3 regions of the Pseudomonas sp. FG6 genome follow, and region 2 is predicted to be linked to each of the others. Evidence: predicted binding sites of a transcription regulator. Region 2 holds the regulator's gene; each other region holds the start of a gene.
What was found. The regulator sigma-54, encoded in region 2, starts transcription at its own class of promoters, with help from an activator protein. The targets are predictions, from matches to a motif close to ANTGGCATNNANNTTGCTNT.

Region 1 (9,857 bases), on a different contig from region 2:
TTGGGGGAAATCGGCAAGCATAAAAAAACGGGAGCCTTGGAGGACTCCCGTTTTTTGACCACTCAAGCCCATCACTTCGCCTGATAAATGATCCCAGGGCTGCACTGGACCATCTGGTAATGATCCGGCAAACCGTTCAACGCCTCGGAGGCGCCCAGGAACAGGTAGCCGCCCGGCTTCAGCGTGCTGTGGATGCGCATCAGGATGTCCTTCTTCACTTCGGCGGAGAAGTAGATCAGCACGTTGCGGCAGAACACGATGTCGAACTTGCCCAGGCTGGCGTAGCTGTCCAGCAAGTTGAAGGAACGGAACTCCACGCGATTCTTGATCGGCGCCTTGACCACCCATTTACCCGGCCCCTTGGGGTCGAAGTAGCGTTGCAGGCGATCCGGCGACAGACCACGGCCAATGGCCAGGCTGTCGTATTCGCCGGTCTTGCAGTTATTGAGCATGGTCCCGGACAGGTCGGTGGCGACGATCTGCACACCGCCTTTCAACTGGCCGATGTTGGTCCGCTCGAACTCATCGATGGACATCGACAGCGAATAGGGTTCCTGCCCCGACGAACAGGCTGCCGACCAGATCCGCAGGCGCTGGCCCGGGCTGGCCTTGATGGCCGCCGGCAGCACCTTGTTCTTCAACACCTCGAAGGGGTAGGTGTCGCGAAACCATAGGGTCTCGTTGGTGGTCATCGCGTCCACCACCATCTCGCGCAAGCCGCTGCGTGGCTGGCTCTGGATACGCTGTACCAGCTCGCCCAACGTCTTGAGGCCCTGTTGCTCCATCAACTTGTTGAGACGGCTCGACACCAGGTACTGCTTGTTCTCACCCAGCAAGATGCCACAGGCTTTTTCCAGGAAGACCCGGAACTGTTCGAAATCTAAATTACCCGTAGACAAGATACCGCCTCTTTCATTGTGTTGACTTGCCGGGCGCACCACGCGCCCGACCTTTATTCTGCTGCCTTGATCCGCTCGACAACCCGGGACGCCAGGTCATCGGGCCGGAACTTCGCCAAGAAGTCATCGGCACCGACCTTCTTGACCATCGCCTGGTTGAAGACCCCGGACAATGACGTATGCAAGATGATGTGCAGCTTCTGCATACGCGGGTCGCTGCGGATCTCCGACGTCAGCGTGTACCCGTCCATCTCCGGCATTTCGATGTCGGAGATCATCATCAGGAACTCCTCTTCCGGCCTCTTGCCCTCGTCGACCAGCTTGCGCAGGTAATCCAGGGCTTGCCGTCCGTCGTTCAGCGCCACCACGTCGACGCCGATCGTTTGCAGGCAACGGGTCACCTGCTTGCGCGCCACCGACGAGTCATCGACGGTCAGCACCCGCATAGACACCGCCTTGTGCTGCGTTTCGGCATCCACCACACCCACGGAAATCGTTTCCGGGGTCGGCGCCACTTCGGCGAGGATTTTCTCCACGTCGATGATTTCCACCAGTTGGTTGTCGACCCGCGTCACTGCCGTCAGGTAGTGGTCGCGACCGGTGCCCTTGGGTGGTGGATGAATCTCTTCCCAGTTCATGTTGACGATGCGCTCCACCGAGCGCACCAGGAAACCCTGGGTCTTGGTGTTGTACTCGGTGATGATCACAAACGGATTGCTCTGGTCCAGCAACCCACCGGAACCGGTGGCCATCGCCAGATCGAGAATCGGAATGGTCGCACCCCGGATATTCGCCACACCGCACACAACGGGGCTGGACTTGGGCATCAGGGTCAGCTTGGGGCATTGCAGCACCTCACGGACCTTGAACACGTTGATCCCATACATTTGCTGGCCGTCAAGACGGAACAGCAACAGCTCCAGGCGATTCTGACCGACCAACTGCGTGCGCTGGTTTACCGAATCCATTACTCCCGCCATGCCCTGACTCCTACCTAACGGCTCTGTACGAAAAGCCTTGAGACTCGTTCATGCTGCGTTGAAAACAGCCTCGGAATGCTCATGTACTCCAGTACACTGCGCTTCCTCGGCTGTTTTCGCCTTGCCTGACCTTCGTCTCAAGACTTTTCGTAACGAGCCTAACGCTAATGTGTCCGACGCGCATTCATCACTAAACGGCACGGGGCTTGCTATTGAACCGGCATGAACGCACAAACGACATTTTCTCGACGCCTGACCACTCACTGCCGCCACTGGCTCGGTGCGCTGCTGGCTGTCTGTCTGTTCACCTCGGGCGGCCCTGCCCTTGCCGCGGCTCCGGTTACCTTGCCTGATCTCCTTATCGGCGTCACTCAGGGCTTTCTTGAATTCACCGTAGAAGACTACCTGGCAACCAGTCAAACCGAAGGTCGCTACGAAATCGAAGTCAACCAGCTGGACCCCCGCCTGCGCATGCCGATGTGCGACAAGGAATTGACTGCTTCGCTGGAGAGCCCGGCCACGCCCCTGGGCCGCGTCACCGTCAAGGTTCGTTGCGACAGCGCCGCGCCGTGGACCGTGTTCGTACCGGCTCAAGTGCACCTGTTCCGGGAAATTGTCACCACCACCCGTCCGCTCAAGCGGGCCGGGATCGTCGAGCCTCAGGACGTGGTGCTGCGCGAGCGGGACGTCAGCCAGATCACCCAGGGCTTCCTGACTTCCGTCGACCAGGCCATCGGGCAAAAACTTGTCCGACCAATGGTCGCCGATCAGATCGTCACCCTGGTGCACCTGGAGCAGGCCGAAGTGGTCCGCAAGGGTGATCAGGTGGTCATCACCGCCCGCAGCGGCACCCTGGCCGTGCGCATGCCGGGCGAGGCCCTGTCCAATGGCGGCATGCGTGAACAGATACGAGTAAAAAACCTTAACTCACAACGGGTTATCAAGGCGCAGGTGATGGCCCCAGGCCAGGTGGAAGTGGCCATGTAGCGATCAGATGGAAAGGGTAGAAAGCTGGCGCTTGCCCTCGCTGTTCCCTAGACTGTGCCTTATGCAAAGGCTAGCGCAGACGTGCGCACGCTCATCGAATGATGGGCCTAAAGTTATTTTGGGAATGGCCGAAAACATGGCAAGCGTCCAAATACCCAGAGGTTTTTTACCATGGTCATCGATTTCAATCGTTTAAACAGCTCTTCACCGCTGACAGGCACTACGCGTACCAGCGCCAGCAAGGAAACCGCCGAAACCGGCAAATCCGCGCCGCTGTCTACCCCGGCCGAACAGGTCAGCACCGGAGAGTCGGTACACCTCAGCAATGAGGCTCAGCAGTTGCAGAAGGTCACTGACAAGCTGCGCGATCAACCTGTCGTCGACAACGCCCGTGTGGCCGAGTTGAAAGCAGCTATCGCCGATGGCAGCTATAAAGTCGACAGCAACCGCGTAGCCAGCAAACTGCTCAACTTCGAAGCCCAGCGCTAGGCCGCCGCCGGCGCCAGGCTTTTGGACGCTTAAGACCCAAGGCCAGCCATGCACGACACGACTTTATTGCAACTGATCACCGACGACTTTGTTCCAGTGCAACAATTGCTGGAATTGCTGCAAGCCGAATCCCTGGCACTGCACGGTCGCGACATGCCCCTGCTGGAGAATATCCTGGCGCAGAAACAGGCATTGATCATCTTGCTCGACCAGCATGGCCGCAAGCGCAGCGAGATTCTCGCCAGCCTCAACCTGCCCGCCAATCACGACGGCCTCGAGCAATTGGCCAGCCAGTCGTCGATGGGGGATCAGCTGTTGTCCCAGAGCAAAGCGCTCAATGATCTGCTCGCCCAGTGCCAGGCCGCCAACGCGCGCAATGGCCAGTCGATCCAGGTCCAGCAGGCCGCCACGGCCAACCAATTGCGCATTCTCAACGGCGGGGAAATCCCTTCACTCTATGACGCCCGCGGCTCGACCGCCCGGATGGTCAAGCATCGCCCGCTCAGCCAGGCATGAAACGAACCATGCTTGCGCCCTATCAACGCGCGATACATGCTGGCAAAATGCCGGACATACGTAGTCGTTTTTTGCCTGGAGATTGACCCCCGTGTTCAATGCCTCAAACGCGGATGATACTCCGCAGCCCCCCAAGGTCCTCAGCACGCCCCTGGAAATCTCTGGCAACCTGCGGATGCTGCAAGATAGCCACGACCCGCTGATCATCACCTTTCACGAACGCAGCCAGCGCTTCCAGAGCTATCTGGTGGACGTCGATCGCGAAAACAACGCCCTCGCCCTGGACGAAATGATTCCCCGCGACGGCGAGCGTTTCCTGTTGGCGGGCGAGCCGTTCCGTGTCGAGGGTTTCCACGAGGGCGTGCGCATCGCCTGGGAAGGCAAAGGCCAACTGACCATCGATGAATCCAAGGACGGTCGCTGCTATCGCGGCGCCCTGCCCGACGAAGTGGTCTACCACCAGCGTCGCAACGCCTTCCGTGCTGCCCTGAAACTGGCGCAACTGGTGAACGTCGAGCTCGGTGGCGAGAAACTCAAGTCCCCGGTGGACGGCAAGCTGCTGGACATCTCTGCAACCGGTTGCAAACTGCGTTTCGATGGCGACATCACCGAGCGCCTGCAATTGGGCCAGGTGTACGAGCGCTTCATCGCCGCCCTGCCCTTTGGCAACATGACCGCGCCGGTCGAGCTGCGCTACCTGCACTTCGAAGAAAGGATCAACACCACGTTCGCCGGCGTGCGCTTCCACAACATCAGTGGCCTGGTACAGCGGCAGGTGGAGCGCTTCGTTTACCAGTTGCAACGCGAAGCCCGTCGCTTCGATAAAGACGACTTCTGACACCCCCATAAAAAACGGGCAGCCCTTGCGGGACTGCCCGTTTTTTTATGCCCGGTTCAAGGCTTTTCGTGGTCTGCGCCCTCAGCCTGCGCCACAGCTTCGGTTTCAGCCATGGATTCAGGGTCAGTCTCAGCGTCGAGCGGGGCCTGCATCTGTTCCTGCACCACCTGCTCATCCACCCGCGGATCGAGACACGCCACCAACGGTGAACTCGACATACTGTCCGGCATGGCCACGTGATGCAGCGGCGCATCGTCGACCTGATGCAGGTTCGTCACCGCTTTCGGCCGGATCCGCCACACCAGCACCAACGCAAAGAACGCCGAAAAGGCATACAGCATCTGGCTGCCAAACAGCTTCATCAGCACCCCGGCCACCAGCGGCCCGACACTGGCGCCGACACCGTAGGTCACCAGCAGCATGGCCGTCAGCGACACCCGCCGATCGCCCTCGACATGGTCGTTGGAAAACGCCACCGCCAAGGGGTACAGGCAGAACTGCATCAGCGAACAAAAGAAGCCGGCCACAAACAGCACTTCCAGCGGCGCTTCGCCCAGGATCGCCAAGGGCAGCGCGCACAGTGCCAGGAACAACGCAACGCAGCGGATCAGCAGCGCCCGGTCGTAACGGTCGGATAACCATCCCAGCGGCCACTGCACCAGCAGGCCGGCAAAAATGCAGCAGCCCATGAACAGACCCACCTGTTCGGTCGAAAGCCCCTGCTGGGAGGCATACAGTGGTGCCAGGCCATAGAACGAGCCGACGATCAGCCCAGAACCCAGCACCGTACTCAACGATTGCGGCACCCGCTGGATGAAGAAGCGCGGCTCCATCGGCGCCGGACGCAGTGGTGCGGGGTGAATCCGCCGGGTCAGCGCCACGGGCACCAGGCACAGGGCGAAACACAGCGCCACCAGCATCAGCAATTCCAGGCCCAGGGCCGGGTGCATGACCAGGATCAGTTGGCCCAGCACCAGCCCCAGGTACGAGGCGATCATGTAGCCACTGAACACCACTCCGCGCTGCTTGGCATCGGCCTGCTCATTGAGCCAGCTCTCGATGACCATGTACTGGCACATCATGCCCAGGCCGACAATCATCCGCAGTACGATCCAGGCCGGCAGCCAATCCACCAGGCCGTGACCCAGTACCGCCGCGCCGACGATCCCGGCGCAGGCCGAATAGGCACGGATATGCCCGACACGGGCAATCAGCCGATGGCCGATCTTGCCGCCCAGCACCAGGCCGAAATAGTTGGCGGCCATCAGCGCACCGACCCAGAGGCTGTCCACATGGTCGGCGGCCAGGCGCAAAGCCAGGTAGGTGCTCAACAGGCCCGAGCCGATGAGCATCATCAGCGAGGCGAAATACAGCGCTCGAAAGGGTTTCCAGATTTGGCGCATCGGCGTTCCGAGCGGCTCCTTGCAGTGAGGACGGGCTACCGATGACGATAGCCCGAGAACAACGGTTCGTTAGGCCTGAGCCGCTAGAACACGCCGCTCCCAGGGGGTTATTTCATCGAAGAAGCTCGTCAGCTCAAGGGTTTTCGAAGCGATGTAGCCCTCGATGAACTCCGTACCGAACAGCTCCTTCGCCAGATCACTACGCTTCAGACGTTCCAGCGCAGCGTGCAGGGTACATGGCAACGCGAGATTATCCGGCACTTCGAACTCGCCCTGGATCGCGGCGCTGGGCTCCAGGCAGTTCTCGATGCCGTGAAGGCCGGCGGCCAGGCTGGCGGCAATCGCCAGATAAGGGTTGGCGTCCGCGCCTGGCAAGCGATTTTCGACCCGGCGAGCTACCGGCGAACTGGCAGGGATACGCAACCCGGCCGAACGATTGTCATGGGACCAGCAGGCATTGTTCGGCGACGCGAACGGATGGCACAGGCGCTGGTAGGAGTTGACGTTCGGCGCAAACAGCGCCGTGAAGTCAGCCATGGCAACCTGTTGCCCGCCGATGAAATGCCGGAACGTTGCCGTCGGCTCGCCCGTCTCATCGCTGAATACATTGCGACCGCTGCCCAACTCGACGACGCTCTGGTGGATGTGCATCGAACTGCCCGCCGTGTGGGCCAGCGGCTTGGCCATGCAGACGACATTCAGGCCATGCTTGAGGGCCACTTCCTTGAGCAGGTGCTTGAACAGGAACGTCTGGTCGGCCAGCAGCAACGGATCGCCGTGCAGCAGATTGATCTCGAACTGGCTCACGCCCATTTCATGCATGAAGGTATCGCGCGGCAAGCCCAGCGCCGCCATGCATTCGTAGACTTCACTGAAGAACGGGCGCAGACCGTTGTTGGAACTGATGCTGAACGCCGACTGGCCGTCTTCGCGACGCCCGTCCAGGCCCAACGGCGGCTGGAACGGCTGGGTCGGGTCCGGGTTGGGGGCGAATACGAAGAACTCCAGCTCGGTCGCCACCACGGGCGCCAGCCCCCGGGCTGCATAGCGGGCGATCACGGCCTTGAGCTGGCCGCGCGTCGAAAGCCGGGAGCTTGCGCCGGACAGTTCATCGGCGTCGCAAATCGCCAGCGCGCGCGGTTGCGCACTCCAAGGCAAGCGATGGATTTGCCTCGAATCCGCCACCAGGGCCAGGTCGCCATCGTCACTGCCATAAAAGCGCGACGGCGGGTAGCCGCCCATGATGCATTGCAGCAGCACGCCCTTGGCCAACTGCAACCGTCGACCTTCGAGGAAACCCTCGGCGGTCATCACCTTGCCCCGCGGCACGCCATTCAAATCCGGCGTAACACATTCAATCTCATCAATGCCGGTCAGTCGCTGCGCGAGTGAACGCTGGCCATCGGTCGTCATGACGCAATCCTTGTTATGTGCGAGCCGCGAACGGCAACCCGTACAAAATAGGCTTCGGCTATTCGGAATATCAAGCATCCACGGGCAATAAACACTTAGGGTGGAGAATGTGTGACTCCCTGTGGAAGCGGGCTTGTGTTGAGGAGGAAAATTTGCCGGACAGGCTCAGGGCAGATAAAGCCTGAACACCCCTCCACCCAACACGCCGCCATTGGCAATCTCGGTACGCCCACAGACGCCACCGCGCTGATGCAGCCCGGCGATCCGTGCGGCGAAGTACAGGCCCAACCCGGTGCTGCCGCTGCTGTGGTTGATGCCCTGCACGTACTCGGCCTGACGCTCGATCATATCGGCAGGGTAGCCGTCGCCGTCGTCATTGATGGTCAGCACCAGTTGCCCGGCCTCGTCGCTCACCGTGATCAGCAGCGCCTGGCGTGCGTGACGGATGGCGTTGTTGATGCAGTTGTCGAGCACCGAAGCGACCAACTCGCGATCGAAAAAGCCCAGGGGGCTCAGCGGGTCGACTTCGTAAGTGGCCATGATCCCGCGACTGCGGAACACGTCCTGATGACCGGCCAGCTGCGCCTCGATGAAGTCATCCAACTCATGGTAGGCCGGGTGCAGCGGCAACTGGTTGACGCCGAGTTTGTACAGCCCCAGCAGCTGCACCAGCAGACCGTTGAGATGGGCGAACTCGAACTCGATGACGCCCTGCTCGGTAGTCTGGCGCTGCCCATCCGGCAACCGTTCAAGCCATTGCGCATGCGCCTGCATGAGCAAGGTCAGGGAGTTCTTCATGTCGTGCACGGTAGACGCGATCACCGTGGAAAAATCGAGAGCCTGTTCGCTGTCATTCATCGCCAAATGCCTTGCTTCGCAGTTTCTGATAACGCGCAAAACGCGCGTCGGTGTCGGGCATCATGCCCACCAGTTTCAGGCAGGCACGGCACTCCTGCAACAGCTCCGAATCCACGCTGGTGTCGGTGCCATGCAGCAGGGATTGCGCCATGTTCAGGGCAATACTGATGTTCTTCGGCTGCATCTTCAGGGCACGGCGGAACAGCTCCCGCGCCTCCGGCAGCGCGCCGGTCTTGTAGACGCGCACGCCTTCGCGGTTCACCTCGGCGGCCGCGTTGCCCTGATTCAGAATGTTCGGGTCATCGGTGAGCTTGGCAATGCCTTGCATCACCGTCGGATCATCACCGTAGATTTCCGCGCAGTTCTTGAGCATCGACTCGCCGGCACTGGTCTGGCCAAGCATTTGCAGTTGCTTGGCCACCAGCAGCGCGGCTTCGGCACTCATGAACTGCTCCATGCCATCGAGGCGCTGCAAGGCCTGTTCGGTGAGCTTTTCGGCCGTCTCGGCATCGTTGAGCAACAGGCTCGTGGCCTTCATCAGCCGCGCCCGGACCTGCAACCCGGGATCGCTGGGGTTGTCCTTCGCCACGGCGCTGAGGGTCGTGTTGATCTCCAGCCGCGTGCGGGTATCGAGGCCTTTTTCGCTGCCCTTGCTGATCAGCGCGTGGGCCAGGCCAAGGTTGCTTTCCGGGTCCTTGAAGCGCGACTGCGCGCCCTGCCCGACCGCCTGTCGATAAGCCCGGGACGCCGTGTCGTAGTCTTCGTTGGTCATCGCCAGCTTGCCCAGCAACGATTGACGGCGCACGGCCAATGGCGACAGGCGTACCGCTTCTTCCAGCACGCTCTGCGCCTGTTTCGTGTCGCCTTCTGCCACAAGCACATCAGCCATGCCGTCGTACAGCGCCGGCATCATCGGGAAAACTTTCAGGGCTTTTTCATAGACAGCCTTGGCCTGCGCGACCTGGCCGCGCTTGAACATCAACTTCCCCAACCCCGCATAGGCCCACGGCAACGGACGGTCGCCCAGGATGCTGTTGTACAGGCGCTCCAGCGCTTCGTTCTGATTCAGATCGCGCAACGCATCGGCCCGATAGCGCAGGCACAACGGCCCATAGCGCGGGTCTTGCTTGCACAGGGCGATGCAGGCATTGAGCACCTCCATCGGCTTGCCGCGATCGAGGGCTTGCAGGATCGGCTTGAGCAACGTCTTGCGCTGCTCCAGCCGCTCCAGCCGCTGGGCCAGGCCGGAGCGGTTGAACGGTTTGGTCAGGTACGCATCGGGCTCATGCTCCAGGGCGCTGAGCACCATCGCCTGGCTAGTCTCGGCGGTCACCATGAGGAAAACACTTTCATGGCTGATCAACTTCTCGACCATCAGGTCTTCCAGCACTTGCTGACCGTTCTTGCGGCCATCGCCCAGGTGATAGTCCTGCAAGATGAAGTCGTAGCGCTTCTGCGAGCACATGCGCAGCGC
Region 2 (9,857 bases):
TCCGGCCGCTGGTGCGTTTCAACGTCAGCGTGATCGTCGAGCAGAACGGGCGCCGTGAGCGCGGCGGCCATGGCGGCGGCGGGCGTACCGACTACCGTTATTTCCTCAATGAAGACCGCGCCATGGGCTATGCCCGCGAAGCGCTGCGCCAGGCGCTGGTCAACCTTGAAGCCATCCCGGCCCCGGCGGGCACGTTGCCGGTGGTGCTGGGTTCGGGTTGGTCCGGCGTGCTGCTGCACGAGGCGGTGGGCCACGGCCTGGAAGGCGACTTCAACCGCAAGGGCAGTTCGGCCTACAGCGGGCGTATGGGTGAAATGGTCGCTTCGAAACTCTGCACCATCGTCGATGACGGCACCCTGGCCGGGCGTCGTGGTTCCCTGAGCGTCGACGATGAAGGTACTCCGACCGAGTGCACCACGCTGATCGAGAACGGTGTGCTCAAGGGCTACATGCAGGACAAGCTCAACGCTCGGCTGATGGGCGTGGCCCGCACGGGTAACGGTCGCCGCGAATCCTACGCGCACCTGCCGATGCCGCGCATGACCAACACCTACATGCTGGGCGGCCAGAGCGATCCGGCGGAGATCATCGCCTCGGTGAAGAAGGGCATCTATTGCGCCAACCTCGGCGGTGGCCAGGTGGACATCACCAGCGGCAAGTTCGTGTTCTCCACCAGCGAGGCCTACCTGATCGAAGACGGCAAGATCACCGCGCCGGTCAAGGGTGCGACCTTGATCGGCAACGGGCCGGAGGCGATGAGCAAGGTGTCGATGGTCGGCAACGACCTGGCGCTGGACAGCGGCGTGGGCACTTGTGGCAAGGATGGGCAATCGGTGCCGGTAGGCGTCGGCCAGCCGACCCTGAAGATCGATGCGATCACCGTGGGTGGCACGGGCGCCTAAAAAGACGTGTTCAAATTATTGTGGCGAGGGAGCTTGCTCCCGCTGGGCTACGCAGTAGCCCCAATGCGGTCGAACCGAGCGAGGGCAAGCTCCCTCGCCACAATAAAGGCAACTCCCTAAGGGGGAGCGATCAGCGCAAACCGCGTTGGGTTTCGTCCAGCTCACGGATGTACTTGAAGATTTTACGGCTCGAGGCCGGCGGCTTGTTCTGTGCCACCTCGTGCTGGGCCTGACGGATCAGGGAGCGCAGTTGCTGACGGTCAGCCTCTGGGTAGTCGATGACGAACTTTTCCAAAGTGCCGTCGTCGCCTGCGATCAAGCGATCGCGCCAGCGTTCCAGGTTATGGAAGCGTTCGTTGTACTGTCGGGTGGAGGCATCGAGTTGGTCGAGCAGGACCAGGATGGCGCTGGTGTCCTGGTCGCGCATCAGTTTGCCGATGAATTGCAGGTGCCGTTTACGCGCGATATTCGCGGTGTGCTTGGGCGCATCGGCCAGGGCCCGGCGCAAGGCGTCGGTCAGGGGCAGTTTGGCCAGCAAGTCAGGCTTGAGTGTCGTCAGGCGCTCGCCGAGGTCAACCAGAGCATGCAGCTCGCGTTTGACCTGGGATTTGCTTTTTTCACCCTCGTAGAGGGAGTCGTCGTAAGAATCAACCATGGGGGCAGTCCGCAAAGAAACGCCGCCATGATAACCAGTCGGGGGCCGCTTGTCCGGCCCGGTCGCTAGAAGGCCATCACCGAAAGCAGAATTTGAGTGGAGAACACCATGAGTGCAGTTCAGAGCGTCGGCCCACAAGCGTTGCCGGCACTGCAGGAACAAGTCGAGCAGATCCTCGCCGAGGCCAAGCGACAGGGCGCCAGCGCGTGCGAGGTGGCGGTGTCGCTGGAGCAGGGCCTGTCGACGTCGGTACGCCAGCGCGAGGTGGAAACCGTCGAGTTCAATCGCGACCAGGGGTTTGGCATCACCTTGTACGTTGGCCAGCGCAAGGGCTCGGCCAGCACTTCGGCCAGCGGCCCGGACGCCGTTCGCGAAACCGTCGCCGCGGCCCTGGCGATTGCCAGGCACACCTCTGAAGACGAAGCCTCGGGCCTGGCCGATGCCGCGCTGATGTGCAAGGAGCAAAAGGATTTTGACCTGTTCCATGCCTGGGACATCAGCCCTGAACAGGCCATCGAGCAAGCGCTGCGCTGTGAAGCGGCGGCTTTCGACGCCGACAGCCGGATCAAGAACGCCGACGGCACGACGCTCAACACTCACCAGGGTTGCCGGGTCTATGGCAACAGCCACGGTTTCATCGGCGGTTATGCATCTACTCGCCACAGCCTCAGTTGCGTGATGATCGCCGAAGCCGACGGCCAGATGCAGCGCGATTACTGGTACGACGTGAACCGCCAGGGCACTTTGCTGGCCGACCCGGTGAGCATCGGCCAGAAAGCCGCGCAACGGGCGGCCAGTCGCCTGGGCGCACGACCCGTACCGACCTGTGAAGTACCGGTGCTGTTTTCGGCCGAGCTGGCCGGTGGCTTGTTCGGCAGCTTCCTGTCGGCGGTGTCCGGCGGCAACCTGTATCGCAAGTCCTCGTTCCTCGAGGGCGCACTGGGCCAGAAGCTGTTCCCGGAATGGATGACCATCGACGAACGTCCGCACCTGGTGCAGGCCATGGGCAGCTCGGCGTTCGACGGTGATGGCCTGGCCACCTATGCCAAGCCGTTCGTCGAGCGCGGCGAGTTGGTGTCCTACATCCTCGGCACCTATTCGGGCCGCAAGCTGGGCATGCCGAGCACTGCCAATGCCGGTGGCGTGCATAACCTGTTCGTGACCCACGGCGATGAAGACCAGGCCGCCTTGCTGCGGCGAATGGGGCGAGGCCTGCTGGTAACTGAACTGATGGGCCATGGCCTGAACATGGTGACCGGCGATTACTCCCGTGGTGCTGCGGGATTCTGGGTCGAGAACGGCGAGATCCAGTTCCCGGTCCAGGAAGTGACCATCGCCGGTAACCTGCGCGACATGTTCAAGCAGATCGTGGCCGTGGGCAGCGACCTGGAGCTGCGCAGCAACATTCGCACAGGTTCGGTGTTGATCGAGCGGATGACGGTGGCGGGTAGCTGACCTGGCCGCAATGAAAAAGGCGCGCCGTCCTTTGGATGGCGCGCCTTTTTTGGGTTCGCAGAACCTTCTGTGGTGAGGGAGCTTGCTCCCGCTCGGTTGCGAAGCAACCGCAAAAAGCTTGGGGGCTGCTGCGCAGCCCAGCGGGAGCAAGCTCCCTCGCCACAGCAAGCCTACAGCAAGCCTACCTCAAGCAAGCCTACCTCAAGCAAGCCTACAGCAAGCCTACCTCAAGCAAGCCTGCCTCAAGCCTGCCTCAAGCCTAGCTCGAAGCAGCCTCATCCTTTTCAAGCCTGCATCGGCCAGGGGCGATCAACCGCCTTCGTCGAAGTAATTGTTGATCAGGGCCACCAGGGCATCCATGGCTTCCTGCGCCTGTTCACCTTCGGTCGCCAAGTGGATCTTGGTGCCCTTGCCGGCGGCGAGCATCATCATTGCCATGATGCTTTTACCATCGACCGTGGTCTCGGGCGTGCGGCCAACCCGGATCGTGGTCTCGGGAAACTGGCCCGCCACCCCGACGAACTTGGCCGATGCCCGGGCATGCAGGCCCAACTTGTTGATGATTTCAATTTCCCGAGCAGGCATCGCGATGTGGATCCTTTAGCTGAGGTCGCGGTGGCGAACCTGGACGTTCTTCAGGGACTGTTGCAGGAGCTGACCCAGGCGTTCGGTCAGGTAGACAGAGCGGTGATGACCACCGGTACAGCCGATGGCGATCGTCACGTAGGCGCGGTTGCTCGCGGCAAAGCGCGGCAGCCATTTGAGCAGGTAGCTGGAAATGTCCTGGAACATGTCTTCGACATCCGGCTGGGCGGCCAGATAGTCGATCACCGGTTGGTCGAGCCCGGACTGCTCACGCAATTCCGGCTTCCAATACGGGTTGGGCAGGCAGCGCACGTCAAACACCAGGTCGGCGTCCACCGGCATGCCACGCTTGAAACCGAACGACTCCACCAGGAATGCGGTACCCGGCTCCGGCTGGTTCAGCAGGCGCAGCTTGATGGTGTCACGCAACTGGTACAGGTTCAGGTTCGTGGTGTTGATCTTCAGGTCCGCCAGGTCCGCGATGGGGCCCAGCAGTTGGGTCTCGTCCTCGATGGCTTCGGCCAGGGAACGGCTGGCGTTGCTCAGGGGGTGGCGACGACGGGTTTCGGAAAAACGCTTGAGCAGGGTTTCTTCGTCGGCGTCCAGGTACAGCACGTCGCACTGGATGTGCCGGCTGCGGACTTCTTCGAGCAATTGCGGGAAGCGCGACAGATGGCTCGGCAGGTTGCGGGCATCGATGGACACCGCCACCAGCGGTTGCGCCAGCTCGGTATTGATCAGTGCGCGTTCGGCCAGTTCCGGCAGCAAGCCGGCCGGCAGGTTGTCGATGCAATAGTAGCCGTTGTCCTCAAGGACGTTGAGGGCGGTACTCTTACCGGAGCCGGAGCGGCCGCTGACGATGATCAGGCGCATGTTCAGTGACCGTTCTGCTCGTCCAGGACAACCTGGTACAAGGCTTCGTTATTCGGTGCGCTGCGCAGTTTTTCGCGCACTTCCTTGCGGTCCAGCATGCTGGCAATCTGGCGCAGCAGCTCCAGGTGCGCATCGGTCGCCGCTTCCGGCACCAACAGCACGAACAGCAGGTCGACCGGTGCGCCGTCGATGGCGTCGAACTCTATGGCGGCTTCAAGGTGCAGTAGCGCACTGATGGGCGCGGTACAACCTTTGAGGCGGCAGTGAGGAATGGCGATGCCGTTGCCAAAACCGGTGGAACCGAGTTTTTCACGGGCAACCAGGGCCTCGAAGACATCCTGCATTTCCAGATCCGGTACTTCCCGGTGGATCAGGTTGGCGATTTGTTCGAGGGCTTTTTTCTTGCTGCCACCCGGCGCGTTCACCTGGGAACGGCCGGGGGTCAGGATGGTTTCTAGTCGGATCATGGATTGAGGGGGTTAACGACCGGTCGCGCCCTGGAGGAGGCTCTGGGTCTTTTCCTTATGCTTTTTAAGTTGGCGATCCAGCTTGTCGGTCAGCAGGTCAATCGCGGCGTACATGTCTGTGTGCTCTGCGTTCGCAACCACTTCTCCGCCGGGGATATGCAGCGTGGCTTCGATTTTCTGCAGCAGCTTCTCGACGTTCATCGTGACTTGCACATTGGTGATCTTGTCGAAATGCCTTTCCAATCGGTCGAGTTTTTCGCCGATGTAGGTGCGCAGGGGTTCGGTCACTTCCAGTTGGTGTCCACTGATGTTGACTTGCATACAGCTTCTCCTTCGTTGCCAGTGCATAAAGCGGCAGGCAGAAATGCCTGCCACTGGAACGCTGTGGCGGGGCCCGCTACATCAACCGCTTGCGTTCGCTCGAAGGTGCGATCCCGAGGGATTCGCGGTACTTGGCGACGGTACGGCGGGCCACCTGAATGCCTTGTGCCTCCAGTAAACCAGCGATCTTGCTGTCACTCAACGGCTTTTTCTGATTTTCCGCAGCCACCAGTTTCTTGATGATCGCGCGGATGGCCGTGGACGAGCATTCGCCGCCTTCGGAGGTGCTGACGTGGCTGGAGAAAAAGTATTTCAGCTCATAGATACCCCGAGGGGTATGCATGAATTTCTGGGTGGTCACCCGGGAAATTGTCGACTCGTGCATGCCCACCGCTTCGGCGATGTCATGCAGGACCAACGGTTTCATCGCTTCGTCGCCGTACTCCAGGAAGCCGCGCTGATGCTCGACGATCTGGGTGGCTACTTTCATCAGGGTCTCGTTGCGGCTTTGCAGGCTCTTGATGAACCAGCGCGCCTCCTGCAACTGGTTGCGCATGAAGGTGTTGTCGGCGCTGGTGTCGGCACGCCTGACGAAGCCTGCGTATTGGGCGTTGACCCGCAGCTTGGGCACCGACTCCTGGTTGAGCTCCACCAGCCAGCGATCGTTGTGCTTGCGCACGATCACGTCGGGCACGACGTATTCGGGTTCGGTGGACTCGATCTGCGAGCCCGGTCGCGGATTAAGGCTCTGGACCAGCTCGATCACCTGGCGCAGCTCATCTTCCTTGAGCTTCATGCGTCGCATCAGTTGGCTGTAGTCGCGGCCGCCCAGCAGGTCGATGAAATCGGTGACCAGTCGCTTGGCCTCGGTCAGCCAAGGTGTCTTGGCGGGCAGCTGGCGCAGTTGCAGCAACAGGCATTCGCCCAGGTTGCGGGCGGCGACGCCGGCCGGCTCGAACTGTTGGATGCGGTGCAGGACGGCCTCGATCTCGTCCAGCTCGATATCCAGCTCAGGGTCGAAGGCTTCGAGGATTTCTTCGAGGGTCTCGTCCAGGTAGCCTTGGTTGTTGATGCAGTCGATCAGGGTGACGGCGATCAGGCGATCGGTGTCGGACATCGGCGCCAGGTTCAATTGCCACAGCAGGTGGCTTTGCAGGCTCTCGCCGGCGGACGTGCGGGTGGTGAAATCCCACTCGTCGTCGTCACTGCTTGGCAGGCTGCTGGCGCTGGTCTGGTAGACGTCTTCCCAGGCCGTGTCGACCGGAAGGTCGTTGGGGATGCGTTCGTTCCACTCGCCTTCCTCGAGGTTGTCCACCGTTGGGGCGGCTTCCTGGTAGGACGGTTCCGGGGCTTCGGTATTGGGCTTTTGCTCGACGTTATCGGCCATTGGGTCGGAGTTGTCGAAGTCGTCGCCTTCTTCCTGGCGTTCGAGCATCGGATTGGACTCCAACGCTTCCTGGATTTCCTGTTGCAGGTCCAGGGTCGACAATTGGAGCAGGCGGATGGCCTGTTGCAGCTGCGGTGTCATCGTCAGCTGCTGGCCCATTCTCAAGACTAGCGATGGTTTCATGGCAGGGGCTTAACACCTTATTCGCCGGCGCACATGCGCCATCCACTACAGGGCGCCGGAGCGCCAAACTTAAGCAAATTATATGCCTGAAACTGAAGTGTTTGCCTAGGGCGCCGCCATAATAAAATTTAGCGGCGCCGGGACGATTTGCCAGACACTTTGCGCTTACAGGCGGAACTCATGGCCCAGGTACACTTCCTTGACCAGATCGTTGGCCAGGATGGTTTCGGCATCGCCTTCGGCAATCAGTTGGCCGTCGTTGACGATATAGGCGGTTTCGCAGATATCCAGTGTCTCACGCACGTTGTGGTCGGTGATCAGTACGCCGATCCCCTTGGCCTTGAGGTGGTGGATGATCTGCTTGATGTCGCCGACCGAGATCGGGTCCACACCGGCGAAGGGTTCGTCGAGCAGGATGAACTTCGGTGCGGTGGCCAGGGCCCGGGCAATCTCCACGCGGCGTCGCTCGCCACCGGACAGGCTCATGCCGAGGTTGTCACGGATGTGGCTGATGTGGAATTCCTGCAGCAGGCTTTCCAGTTCCTGGCGACGACCGGCCTTGTCGAGCTCCTTGCGGGTCTCGAGGATGGCCATGATGTTGTCGGCAACCGACAGTTTGCGGAAGATCGACGCTTCTTGCGGCAGGTAGCCGATACCCGCCTTCGCCCGACCGTGCATCGGCTGGTGGCTGACGTCCAGGTCGTCGATCAGTACGCGACCCTGGTCGGCCTGGACCAGGCCCACGATCATGTAGAAGCAGGTGGTCTTGCCCGCGCCGTTGGGGCCGAGCAGGCCGACGATCTGGCCGCTGTCGATGGACAGGCTGACATCACGTACGACTTGACGGCTCTTGTAGCTCTTGGCCAAGTGCTGAGCTTTCAGAGTTGCCATTTACTGGGCCTTTTGCTCGGTTTTCTTTTTAGGCTGGATCACCATGTCGATCCGCGGCCGCTGCTCGGTCACTTTGTTGCCGGTGGCGCGGCCGGCGCTGGCCAGCTTCTTGTTGGTGTCATAGACGATTTTCTCGCCCTGGGTCACGTTGCCGTCCTTGTCGACGACCTTGGCGCGGTCGATCAGTACGACGCGGTCCTGGGAGGCGTGATACTGGATGGTCACCCCATAGCCCTGGACTGGCTTGGTGTCGCCTGCGGTTTGCAACTGCTCGAAATAGGCGAGGTTGCCCACCGAGGTCACCACGTCGATGTCGCCGGACTGGGTGCGGGTGATGGTCACGGTATTGCCGGTCACCTTCATCGAGCCCTGGGTGATGATGACATCGCCCTTGTACGTGGCGATGCCGTTCTTGTCGTCCAGCTGGGCGTCGTCGGCCTGGATGCGGATCGGCTGGTCGCGGTCGGTGGGAAGAGCCCAGGCGCTCGCGCTTCCCAGTGCTGCGCCCAGACTGAGCAAAATAGGGAGGGTTTTAGCGAGCTTCATACTGTCCTCTTACTTTCGAGAGCAGGTGTATCCTGCTTTCCTTCAAATACGCCTTCATTCCTATGCCGGTCGATACCCCGCCGGCGCCGTCGATTCTAACGGGTTGCTCGGTCTGCGCATATTGCTGCTGTGGGAACACGGTCATGCGCGTGCTGGTGATGATGGTCGTACGGTTCTTCTCATCGGTTCGCGCGACGCGCACCGAGTCGATCAGTTCTACTTCGGTGCCGCCGGAGTTGACCTCGGCGTGCTCGCTCTGCACATGCCATGGGAACTCGGTGCCGCGGAACATGTTCAGGTCAGGCTGGGTGACCAGGCTGATGTCGGTGGCCTTGATGTGATCGACCTTGTCGGCGGTCATTTCGTACTGCACCTTGCCGTCGGGCAGGTATTGCAGGGTATGGGTGTTGGTCGCATACCAGTCGATGCGCTCCTCGACCGCCGCTGCCGGCTGGTCGAGAAAGCGTTCCGGGCTGATGTTCCAGTAGCCCACCGCTGCGAATATCGCCGCGATGCAGCCGAACACCACGATGGTGCGAATCTTTTTGCTCAGCATAAATGGCTCACAGGTACGCGGCGTTGGCCGCTTCGAGGCGGCCCTGGGCGCGCAGGATCAGTTCACAGAATTCACGGGCCGCGCCTTCGCCGCCTCGTGCCGTGGTGACGCCGTGGGCGTGCTCGCGTACGAAACCGGCCGCGTTGGCGACCGCCATGCCCAGGCCAACCCGGCGAATCACCGGCAGGTCCGGCAGGTCGTCACCCAGGTAGGCGACCTGTTCATAGCTCAGGTTGAGTTGGCCCAGCAATTCGTCCAGCACCACCAGTTTGTCCTCGCGCCCCTGATAAAGGTGGGGAATGCCGAGGTTCTTGGCGCGCCGCTCGACCACCGGGGTCTTGCGGCCGCTGATGATGGCTGTTTGCACGCCGGCGGCCATCAGCATCTTGATGCCCTGGCCGTCGAGGGTGTTGAAGGTCTTGAACTCGCTGCCGTCTTCGAGGAAATACAGGCGACCGTCGGTCAGCACGCCGTCCACATCGAACACCGCCAGCTTGATCGCCTTGCCGCGTTGCAACAGGTCTGTGTTCATTTACATCACTCCCGCACGCAGCAAATCGTGCATGTTCAGGGCGCCTACCGGGCGGTCTTCGGCGTCGACCACCACCAGGGCGCTGATCTTGTGGTCTTCCATGATTTTCAGGGCCTCGGCGGCGAGCATCTCGGCGCGGGCGGTCTTGCCGTGGGGGGTCATGACTTGCTCGATGGTCGCGCTGTGGATGTCGATGGTGCGGTCCAGGGTGCGGCGCAGGTCGCCGTCGGTGAAGATCCCGGCGAGCTTGCCGTCGGCCTCCAGGACCACCGTCATGCCCAGTCCCTTGCGGGTCATCTCCATGAGCGCGTCCTTGAGCAGCGTGCCGCGTTGCACCTGCGGCAGTTCCTGGCCGGCGTGCATGACGTTCTCGACTTTCAGTAGCAGGCGACGACCAAGGGCGCCACCGGGGTGGGAGAACGCGAAGTCCTCGGCGGTGAACCCCCGGGCTTCCAGCAGGGCCACGGCCAGGGCGTCGCCCATGACCAGCGCGGCGGTGGTGGA
Region 3 (9,857 bases), on a different contig from region 2:
TGTGGCAGGCTCAACAGTTCCGGCGGCAGGTCGCCGATGTGCACTTCCCGCCCGGAGGCCATTACCGTGATCCAGCGGCACGTGTTCTCCAACTGGCGCACGTTGCCTGGCCACGGCAGGTTCTTGAGGTATTCCTCGGTTTCGTTCTTGAGCAGCTTGGGCTCCACTGCCAGTTCCTGCGCCGCGCGGCTGAGGAAGTGCCGGGCCAGGGTCGGGATGTCTTCGCGACGATCCGCCAGGCGCGGGATGTGGATGCGGATCACGTTCAGGCGATGGAACAAGTCTTCGCGGAACTTGCCGGCATGAACCAGGGTTTCCAGGTTCTGGTGGGTCGCGGCGATGATGCGCACGTCCACTTTGACCGGCGTATGGCCTCCCACCCGATAGAACTCGCCATCGGCCAATACGCGCAGCAAACGGGTCTGGGTGTCGGCGGGCATGTCGCCGATTTCATCGAGGAACAACGTGCCGCCGTCGGCTTGTTCGAAGCGCCCGCGCCGCAGGTTGGCCGCGCCGGTGAACGCACCTTTTTCGTGGCCGAACAGCTCGGATTCCATCAGGTCCTTGGGAATCGCCGCCATGTTCAGTGCGATGAACGGCGAGGCCGCCCGCGGGCTGTGGCGGTGCAGCGCATGGGCTACCAGTTCTTTACCGGTGCCCGATTCGCCGTTGATCAGCACGGTGATGTTGGAATGGCTCAAGCGCCCGATGGCGCGAAACACTTCCTGCATCGCCGGCGCTTCGCCGATGATTTCCGGGGTCCGGGCCAGGACCGGTATTTCTTCAAGGCCCTGTTGCTCCTGGGCGTGCTGGTTGGCGCGCTTGACCAGCGACACGGCTTCATCGACGTCGAAGGGCTTGGGCAGGTATTCGAAGGCGCCGCCCTGGTAGGACGCCACGGCGCTGTCTAGGTCCGAATGGGCCGTCATGATGATCACTGGCAACCGTGGGTGCTGTTCGCGAATCCGCGCCAGCAGGTCCAGACCGCTGGCGCCGGGCATGCGAATGTCGGAGATGATGACGTCCGGCTGCTGACGGGCCAGGCGGCTCATCACCCCGTCGGCGCTGTCGAAGCTCTGGGTGGTCATGCCTTCCTGTTGCAAGGCTTTTTCCAGGACCCAGCGGATAGAACGGTCGTCATCGACGATCCACACGGTTTCACTACGGCTCATGTCGATGTGGCTCCTTGTTCCAGTGGCAGGAAGATCGAGAAGGTGGTGTGGCCTGGGTGGCTCTCACACTCGATCAAGCCCTGATGCTGACTGATGATGTTTTGGGTAATGGCCAGGCCCAGCCCGGTACCGTCCGGGCGGCCGCTGACCATGGGAAAGAAGATGGTTTCCTGCAGCTCGGCCGGGATGCCGGGGCCGTTGTCGGTGATCTCGATCTTGGTCACCAGGCGATGGCGCACGTGGCCGATGGTGAACTGGCGCATGGCGCGGGTGCGCAGGCTGATGCGGCCCAGGCGCAGCTCGTTCTGGCTGCTGATGGCCTGCATCGCGTTGCGCACGATGTTGAGCACCGCTTGGATCATCTGTTCGCGATCGATCAGGACATCGGGAATGCTCGGGTCGTAGTCGCGTACCAGCGTGATGCAGCCCTGGCTCTCGGCTTCCACGAGGCTGCCGACGCGTTCCAGCACTTCGTGGATGTTGCACATCGCCAGGGACGGCAGCTTGTTCGAGCCGAGCATGCGGTCCACCAGGTTTCTCAGGCGGTCCGCTTCTTCGATGATGACGTTGGTGTAGTCCTTGAGGTTTTCATCCGGCAGTTCCCGGGCCAGCAGTTGCGCGGCGCCGCGAATCCCACCGAGTGGGTTCTTGATCTCGTGGGCCAGGCCGCGCACCAGCATCTTGCTGGTTTCCTGCTTGGACAACTGGGCCTCTTCCTTGGTGATGCGCAACAGGCGGTCGCGTGGGTGGACCTCCAGCAGCAGCAAGGTGGCGCCGTTGTTCAGGATCGGCGTGACGGCGTAGTCCACGGTCAAGGTCTGGCCGGTCAGGGCGGTCAGCATCGCTTCGCGCTTGGTGAACGGATGGGCTTGTTCCACCGCCTGGCGCAGGGAATTGAGCGCCTCGGCGGATTCGGTGAACAGTTCGCTGATGAATTGCCCATGGCTGCGCTGGCCGCTGACGGCCAGGAGCATCTCGGCCGCCGGGTTCATGTACTCAAGGCGCAGTTCGGCGTCGAGCAGGATGGTTGCCGTGGTGAGGTTGTCGAGCAACAGGCGGTGTAGTGCGTCGCTAATGGTCATCAGGACCTCTTTTGGAGCGTAGCAGGCACGCGTATGACGCGCTGGTACGAGGAAAATGCAAAAACCAAACCAAGGCTCCGAAAAGAAGCGTCTAGAGCGGCAAATGGGGCTCTATTCGCCCATTTGCGTGGCGTTCTGCCATTTTTTTCGGGTACTTTCGAACCAAAATGGGTTGGGATTTGGGAAGGGTTGCAAATTTACGCACCAATATGGTGCGCGATCTGGGCGGCGTCAGAAGAACGGCAGGATGCTGCTTTTTTCTTCTTCAGGTTTTTCGGCGAGAGGGCATTCGGGGCGTTGGCCGTAATCGGCGATGGCGCAAGGCTTGATGCGACGCTTCTGCGCCAGGGACACGCGCTGCATATGAAAGGGTTGGTTGGCGGTGCGTTCGACGATGCGCCCCTGCTCATCGAGGATTTCCACCGCCAGGTGATGGGTGCCACGATCGATGTTGCTCAGGGCAAACACCGGGCTCGGCCCGGGTGCCCCCGTTGGCTGGCCGTCGAGCAGCAGGCGGTAGTGATGGCCCCTGAGCAGTCCGGGTTCGCTGGTGGCGGTGACGATCAGTTCGCCGGAGGTGCTGCGTATCGTGGCGTCCGGCTCGGGGATCAATAGCCGGAGCATTTCATAATGGAATCGCGGCGTGGCGACCTCTTCGGATGCCGGCGCCGAGGCGTTGCCCGGCGGTGGCGTCGGCATTCGGTTGCCGGGCGGCAGCTGTACTTTCTTCGCGTTACCAGGGCGCGGCTGGTCGGTGAAGACGCGGTTGCCTTGGGCGTCGATGTAGGTATAGACCTGTGCCAGCCCCGGTAGCGTGGTCATCGACAGCGCCAGTGCAACCCACCAGCGGTTCATGGCTGGTGTACCCGTTGCACGGTGAAGATGACGGTTTCGCTCTGTTGCACAAGGCGGTCCCCGTCGATGACTTGCACGGCCAGGCTGTGCTCGCCCCGATCGATGTTCACCAATTGCAGGCGCGGCACGTTGCTCGGCTGGCCGTAGGGCTGGCCGTCGAGCAACAGCCGGAACTGCTGGGGGCTGCGCAGGCGCGGTTGCGCCCGGACGCCGACGGTGAACGTGCCGTTGTTGGCGCGCAGGGCCTCTTCGGTGGGGATGTCCGTCAATTCCAGTGTCTCGTAGGCGTTGCCCGGCGCGTTCCGCTGCGCCGGCGCAGTCGGTGTCTCCTGGCCGGCAGGGGGCTGGCGTTCGATGCTGTTGAGCGGTGGCAAATCCATCGTCTGGGCCGGTACGCCTTGTGGCGGCTGGTTGCTGTAGGCGGTGTTGCCCTCGGCATCGGTGTACTTATAGATCTGCGCGGCTGCAGGCAGTGCCAGCAGCCACAACAGCATGATTGAAAAGCCGCGCCCCATGGAAAATCGACCGAAAGCGAAAAGTGATGGGTTGCAGCATAGGTCAGGTGGGGCGGTTGGCCCAAGTTGTTGTACTGGGAGTGGATGCCTGGAGCGCCATGGATCCCAATGTGGGAAAGGTGTTGCTTTAGCCTTTGAACACACACAGCTCAGCAGTCGCCCGGACCAGCGCCAGCTGGCGCAGCGGCTCCTTGCGGGCGTCGTGGGTGGCTTGGGCCAGCCATTGCGGGCATTGCGGGTCGGCGCGGTAAGGGGTGAAGTCCGCCAGTTGTTTCAGCAGGCGTTTTTGCAATTGGTCCAGTTGCGGACGGATCTGGCCTACCAGGTCCGGGCGCGGGGCGTCCGGGGCCTTGCCTTGCAGGTGCCAGTCGGACAGATGGGCGTACTGCACCAGTTTGTTGGCTTCAATCTGCGCGGCGAAGAATGCTTCCACGGCTTCGCCGCTCAGTTTGTAGGTGGGCGCCTGGGCGACGGCGGCCGCGATCACCTCGCGTTCGCGCTGGCGGTCTTCCACTGCTTTGTGGCTGTCCCATTTGCTCAAGGCCACCTGGTCGGCGATGGCCAGGCGTTCCTCCATGCTGGCCAGTAACGGGGCAAGGGCGGCGGGTGCTGGGGCGGCCTCGGCGGCGCAGGCCAGCAGGGTGGCAGACAGGGCCAGGCAGAGTTTCAAGTGCAAGGTCATGGGCAAGTCTCGTCTTCCTTGTGGGGGCGGCGAGCATCATGCACCCAACGGGCGCCCATGAAAAAGGCCTCCCGAAGGAGGCCTCTTTTTTTCACGCCGTGCGTGGCGGCGCTACCGGATCAGCAGCTGTAGTACAGCTCGTATTCCAGTGGGTGTACGAAGGTGCGAACCTTGATTTCTTCTTCGCTTTTCAGTGCGATGTAAGCGTCGATGAAGTCATCGCTGAATACGCCGCCCTTGGTCAGGAACGCACGGCCCTTGTCCAGCTCTTCCAGGGCTTCTTTCAGGCTGCCGCAAACCTGTGGGATTTCCTTGGCCTCTTCAGGCGGCAGGTCATACAGGTTTTTGTCAGCGGCATCGCCAGGGTGGATCTTGTTCTGGATACCGTCCAGGCCGGCCATCATCAGTGCAGCGAAGGCCAGGTATGGGTTGGCAGCCGGATCCGGGAAGCGCGCTTCGATACGGCGGGCTTTAGGGCTGTTCACGTATGGGATACGGATCGAGGCGGAACGGTTGCGAGCCGAGTAGGCCAGCATTACCGGAGCTTCGAAGCCTGGAACCAGACGCTTGTAGGAGTTGGTCGACGGGTTGGTGAAGCCGTTCAGGGCCTTACCGTGCTTGATGATGCCGCCGATGAAGTACAGGGCGGTGTCCGACAGGCCGGCATAACCTTCGCCAGCGAAGGTGTTCTTGCCGTCTTTGGAGATCGACACGTGAACGTGCATGCCCGAACCGTTGTCGCCGTACAGTGGCTTCGGCATGAAGGTCGCGGTGCGGCCATAGGCATCGGCAACGTTGTGCACGACATACTTCAGGGTCTGGACTTCGTCAGCCTTCTTGACCAGCGTGTTGAACTTCACGCCGATTTCGTTCTGGCCGGCAGTCGCCACTTCGTGGTGGTGAACTTCCACGGTCTGGCCCATTTCTTCCAGTGCGTTGCACATGGAGGTACGGATTTCGTGGTCGAAGTCGAACGGTGGAACCGGGAAGTAACCGCCTTTGATACCTGGACGGTGGCCTTTGTTACCGCCCTCTACGTCCTGGTCGGACATCCACGAACCTTGTTCGGAGAAGATCTTGAACATGGAGCCGGAGATATCGGACTTGAATTTGACCGAATCGAAGATGAAGAACTCAGGCTCAGGACCGAAGAAAGCGGTGTCGCCGATACCGGTGGACTTCAGGTATTCCTCGGCACGGTGGGCGATGGCGCGTGGGTCGCGGTCATAGCCTTGCATGGTGGACGGTTCGATGATGTCGCAGACCAGGATCAGGGTCGGCTCTTCGGTGAACGGGTCCAGGACGGCGGTTTCGTCGTCCGGCATCAGGATCATGTCGGAGGCTTCGATGCCTTTCCAGCCAGAGATGGAGGAACCGTCGAACATTTTGCCGATTTCGAAGAAATCGTCATCCAGTGCATCACGGGCCGGCATGGTCACGTGATGTTGAGTGCCTTTGGTGTCAGTGAAGCGCAGATCAATCCACTTGACGTCATGATCTTTGATGAGTTGAACCGACTTCGACATATGTCCTCCGGGTGGCTTCGGGCGGTAATGGTGTGCCCTACGATAAGTGATGCCGGCGCGAATCCTCTGCCAAGGCAACCTGCCTCACAAGGGAGCAATTTGCATGCCAGTGCCCCAGCATGGGTGTTTTGCACCAAATCCACGCTCTTGGAGGGTAGGTATAGCGGATTGTCGAACAATTGCGCACCGCAATGTGGCGCGAAAACGAGGTTATGACCTGTTTTGGTGCACTAAAAACCATCTGCACATTAATTGGTCAAACCTTGAGCAATTTCCGCTATAATCCGCGCCCCCCTTTTTCGGCTGGCCGTTCGCGCGCTGTTTTTCATGAAACTAATCGTAAAAGTCTTCCCCGAGATCACCATCAAGAGCCGCCCGGTCCGGATGCGTTTCATCCGCCAGTTGGCCAAGAACATCCGTGCCGTGCTCCGTGATCTGGACCCGGTCGTGGTGGTGAACGGCGTGTGGGACAACCTCGAGCTGGAGACCCGGGTCAGCGAACCCCGGATCCTGAAGGAAATGACCGAGCGCCTGGCCTGCATGCCGGGCATCGCGCATTTCCTGCAGGTCGATGAGTACCCGCTGGGGGATTTCGACGACATCCTCGCCAAATGCAAACTTCACTATGGCGACGCCCTGGCCGGCAAGATTTTCTCGGTGCGTTGCAAGCGCGCCGGCAAGCACCCTTTCAGTTCGATGGACGTGGAGAAATACGTCGGCAGCCAGCTGCGCCGACAGTGCGGTGCAGCCGGTATTTCCCTGAAGGAACCGGAAATCGAAGTGCGCATCGAAGTTCGCGACCAGCGGCTGTTCGTGATCCATAGCCAACACAACGGCATTGGTGGTTATCCGCTGGGCTCGCTGGAACAGACCCTGGTGCTGATGTCCGGGGGCTTCGACTCCACCGTGGCTGCCTACCAGATCATGCGGCGCGGCCTGATGGCCCACTTCTGCTTCTTCAACCTGGGGGGGCGTGCCCATGAGTTGGGCGTGATGGAAGTGGCGCACTTCATCTGGAAGAAGTACGGCAGCTCCCAGCGCGTGTTATTTGTGAGCGTACCGTTCGAAGAAGTTCTGGGCGAGATCCTCGGCAAAGTCGATAACAGTCATATGGGCGTCATCTTGAAGCGTATGATGTTGCGTGCCGCGTCCAGCATCGCCGAGCGCCTGCACATCGATGCACTGGTGACCGGCGAGGCGATTTCCCAGGTATCGAGCCAGACGCTGCCGAACCTGTCGGTAATCGATTGCGTCACCGACAAGCTGGTGCTGCGCCCGCTGATCGCCAGCCACAAGCAGGACATCATCGACACCGCCGACAAGATCGGTACCGGTGATTTTGCCCGGCATATGCCGGAGTACTGCGGGGTCATTTCGGTCAATCCGAAGACGGCGGCCAAGCGTGGGCGTGTGGAACACGAAGAGAAAGAATTCGACATGGCGGTGCTCGAGCGTGCGCTCGAGAACGCCCGGCTGGTGCCGATCGATCGCGTGATCGACGAATTGGGCCAGGATTTGCAGATTGAAGAAGTCGGCGAAGCGCTCGCCGGTCAGATCATCATCGATATCCGTCACCCGGACGATGCTGAAGATGACCCGCTGAGCGTCGCCGGTGTCGAAGTAAAAACGATGCCGTTCTATGCAGTGAACGCGCGTTTCAAGGAACTGGACCCTACTCGCCAGTACCTGCTGTATTGCGACAAAGGCGTGATGAGTCGCCTGCATGCCCACCATTTGCTCAGTGAGGGGCATGCCAATGTGCGCGTTTATCGACCGAGCTAAGTGCCCGGGGCTGTTTGCCTGTGGCCTGCGTCACCGGCCCCCCGACGCCGCCGGCAGGCTGTAACGGCTTGTCGGACTCAACGTAAATCGCTGCCACGACCTGTCAGCACACCGAATCCTCTGATCGAGATACACAAGTGATCGAAAATCTACGCAACATCGCCATCATTGCCCACGTTGACCATGGTAAGACCACCCTGGTAGACAAACTCTTGCGTCAATCCGGCACCCTGGAGCGCAACGAGCTCAACGACGAGCGCGTGATGGACTCCAACGACCAGGAAAAAGAGCGCGGCATTACCATCCTGGCAAAAAACACCGCCATCAACTGGAACGGCTACCACATCAACATCGTGGACACCCCCGGCCACGCCGACTTCGGTGGTGAAGTAGAGCGCGTTATGTCGATGGTCGACTCCGTGCTGCTGCTGGTCGATGCCCAGGACGGCCCTATGCCGCAAACCCGCTTCGTGACCAAGAAAGCGTTCGAAGCCGGCCTCAAGCCAATCGTCGTGATCAACAAGGTCGACCGTCCGGGCGCGCGTCCTGACTGGGTTCTGGACCAGATCTTCGACCTGTTCGACAACCTCGGTGCCACCGACGAACAGCTGGACTTCCAAGTCGTCTACGCCTCGGCCCTGAACGGCATCGCCGGTCTGGACCACACCGACATGGCTCCCGACATGACTCCGCTGTACCAGTCGATCGTCGACAACGTACCGGCCCCTGCCGTTGACCGTGACGGTCCGTTCCAGATGCAAATCTCGGCGCTGGACTACAACAGCTTCCTGGGTGTGATCGGCGTGGGCCGTATCGCCCGTGGTCGCATCAAGCCGAACACCCCGGTTGTCGCCATCGACACCGAAGGCAAGAAGCGCAACGGCCGTATCCTGAAGCTGATGGGCCACCACGGTCTGCACCGTGTGGACGTTGAAGAAGCTGCTGCCGGCGACATCGTGTGCATCAGCGGTTTCGAAGAGCTGTTCATCTCCGACACCCTGTGCGACCCGACCGCTGTCGAAGCGATGAAGCCGCTGACCGTCGACGAGCCAACCGTTTCCATGACCTTCCAGGTCAACGACTCGCCATTCTGCGGTAAAGAAGGCAAGTTCGTGACCAGCCGTAACATCAAGGAACGTCTGGACAAGGAGCTGCTGTACAACGTGGCACTGCGCGTTGAAGAAGGCGACTCGGCTGACAAGTTCAAGGTTTCCGGCCGTGGTGAGCTGCACCTGTCGGTACTGATCGAAACCATGCGCCGTGAAGGCTTCGAGATGGCCGTGGGCCGTCCTGAAGTGATCATCCGCGAAGTCAACGGCACCAAGCAGGAACCGTTCGAAAACGTCACCATCGACATCCCTGAAGAATCCCAGGGCAAGGTCATGGAAGAGATGGGCCTGCGTAAGGGCGACCTGACCAACATGTCGCCGGATGGCAAGGGCCGTGTGCGCCTGGAGTACAACATCCCGGCTCGTGGCCTGATCGGTTTCCGTAACCAGTTCCTGACCCTGACCAACGGTGCAGGCATCCTGACCTCGATCTTCGATCGCTACGACACCATGAAGTCCGGCCACATGTCCGGCCGTCAGAACGGTGTTCTGGTATCGGTAGAAACCGGCAAGGCGCTGACCTACTCCCTGGAAACCCTCCAGGCGCGTGGCAAGCTGTTCGTCGAGCACGGCCAGGAAATCTACAACGGCCAGATCGTAGGTCTGAACAGCCGTGACAACGACCTGGGCGTCAACCCTACCAAGGGCAAGAAGCTCGACAACATGCGTGCTTCGGGCAAAGACGAAACCATCGCCCTGGTTCCACCTGTTCGCTTCACCCTGGAACAGGCCCTGGAATTCATCCAGGACGACGAACTGTGCGAAGTGACGCCGAAGTCGATTCGCCTGCGCAAGAAGATCCTGGACGAAGGCGAGCGTACCCGCGCTGCCAAGAAAGCCAAGAACTGATTGTTCTAGCTGAATGAAAAACGCCCCCGGTCGTGAGATCGGGGGCGTTTTTTTATGCCTGGAGATTATGCGGCGTCTGTCAGGGCCCTATCGCGAGCAGGCCCGCTCCCACAAGGGGCTTATGCCGTTCACAAAATTTGCGACCGACCAAAGACCTCTGTGGGAGCGAGCCTGCTCGCGATGGCGGCAGTCGATCAGAACCGATCCAGCGTTCGCGAATTACGCTCGCGCTCCACTTCCTTGGGCTTGTAGGCGCAGTAGCCAGGCCGTGGGCCCACGCGCGGG

Region 1: a site for sigma-54 is predicted at 2,073-2,092, ahead of flgA (flagellar basal body P-ring formation chaperone FlgA). Genes of this name have one in related genera too.
Region 3: a site for sigma-54 is predicted at 5,924-5,943, ahead of glnA (type I glutamate--ammonia ligase). Genes of this name have one in related genera too.

The regions. Positions count from the first base shown of each region.
Region 1 covers NZ_JBMDJD010000051.1:10,571-20,427, forward strand. The annotation lists gene cheR (protein-glutamate O-methyltransferase CheR) at 72-899, opposite strand; gene ACODSJ_RS22995 (chemotaxis protein CheV) at 953-1,879, opposite strand; gene flgA (flagellar basal body P-ring formation chaperone FlgA) at 2,102-2,866, shown strand; gene flgM (flagellar biosynthesis anti-sigma factor FlgM) at 3,038-3,355, shown strand; gene ACODSJ_RS23010 (flagella synthesis protein FlgN) at 3,404-3,871, shown strand; gene ACODSJ_RS23015 (flagellar brake protein) at 3,963-4,709, shown strand; gene ACODSJ_RS23020 (MFS transporter) at 4,766-6,112, opposite strand; gene ACODSJ_RS23025 (glutamine synthetase family protein) at 6,182-7,423, opposite strand; gene ACODSJ_RS23030 (sensor histidine kinase) at 7,691-8,383, opposite strand; gene ACODSJ_RS23035 (response regulator) at 8,376-9,857, opposite strand, start outside.
Region 2 covers NZ_JBMDJD010000014.1:117,019-126,875, forward strand. The annotation lists gene tldD (metalloprotease TldD) at 1-902, shown strand, start outside; gene yjgA (ribosome biogenesis factor YjgA) at 1,033-1,557, opposite strand; gene pmbA (metalloprotease PmbA) at 1,666-3,012, shown strand; gene ACODSJ_RS11740 (HPr family phosphocarrier protein) at 3,322-3,597, opposite strand; gene rapZ (RNase adapter RapZ) at 3,613-4,470, opposite strand; gene ptsN (PTS IIA-like nitrogen regulatory protein PtsN) at 4,473-4,937, opposite strand; gene hpf (ribosome hibernation-promoting factor, HPF/YfiA family) at 4,950-5,258, opposite strand; gene ACODSJ_RS11760 (RNA polymerase factor sigma-54) at 5,335-6,828, opposite strand; gene lptB (LPS export ABC transporter ATP-binding protein) at 6,994-7,719, opposite strand; gene lptA (lipopolysaccharide transport periplasmic protein LptA) at 7,720-8,265, opposite strand; gene lptC (LPS export ABC transporter periplasmic protein LptC) at 8,252-8,821, opposite strand; gene ACODSJ_RS11780 (KdsC family phosphatase) at 8,829-9,353, opposite strand; gene ACODSJ_RS11785 (KpsF/GutQ family sugar-phosphate isomerase) at 9,354-9,857, opposite strand, start outside.
Region 3 covers NZ_JBMDJD010000002.1:81,707-91,563, reverse strand. The annotation lists gene ntrC (nitrogen regulation protein NR(I)) at 1-1,172, opposite strand, end outside; gene glnL (nitrogen regulation protein NR(II)) at 1,169-2,254, opposite strand; gene ACODSJ_RS01630 (DUF4124 domain-containing protein) at 2,486-3,109, opposite strand; gene ACODSJ_RS01625 (DUF4124 domain-containing protein) at 3,106-3,624, opposite strand; gene ACODSJ_RS01620 (chorismate mutase) at 3,752-4,306, opposite strand; gene glnA (type I glutamate--ammonia ligase) at 4,426-5,832, opposite strand; gene thiI (tRNA uracil 4-sulfurtransferase ThiI) at 6,160-7,614, shown strand; gene typA (translational GTPase TypA) at 7,752-9,572, shown strand; gene ACODSJ_RS01600 (YkgJ family cysteine cluster protein) at 9,767-9,857, opposite strand, start outside.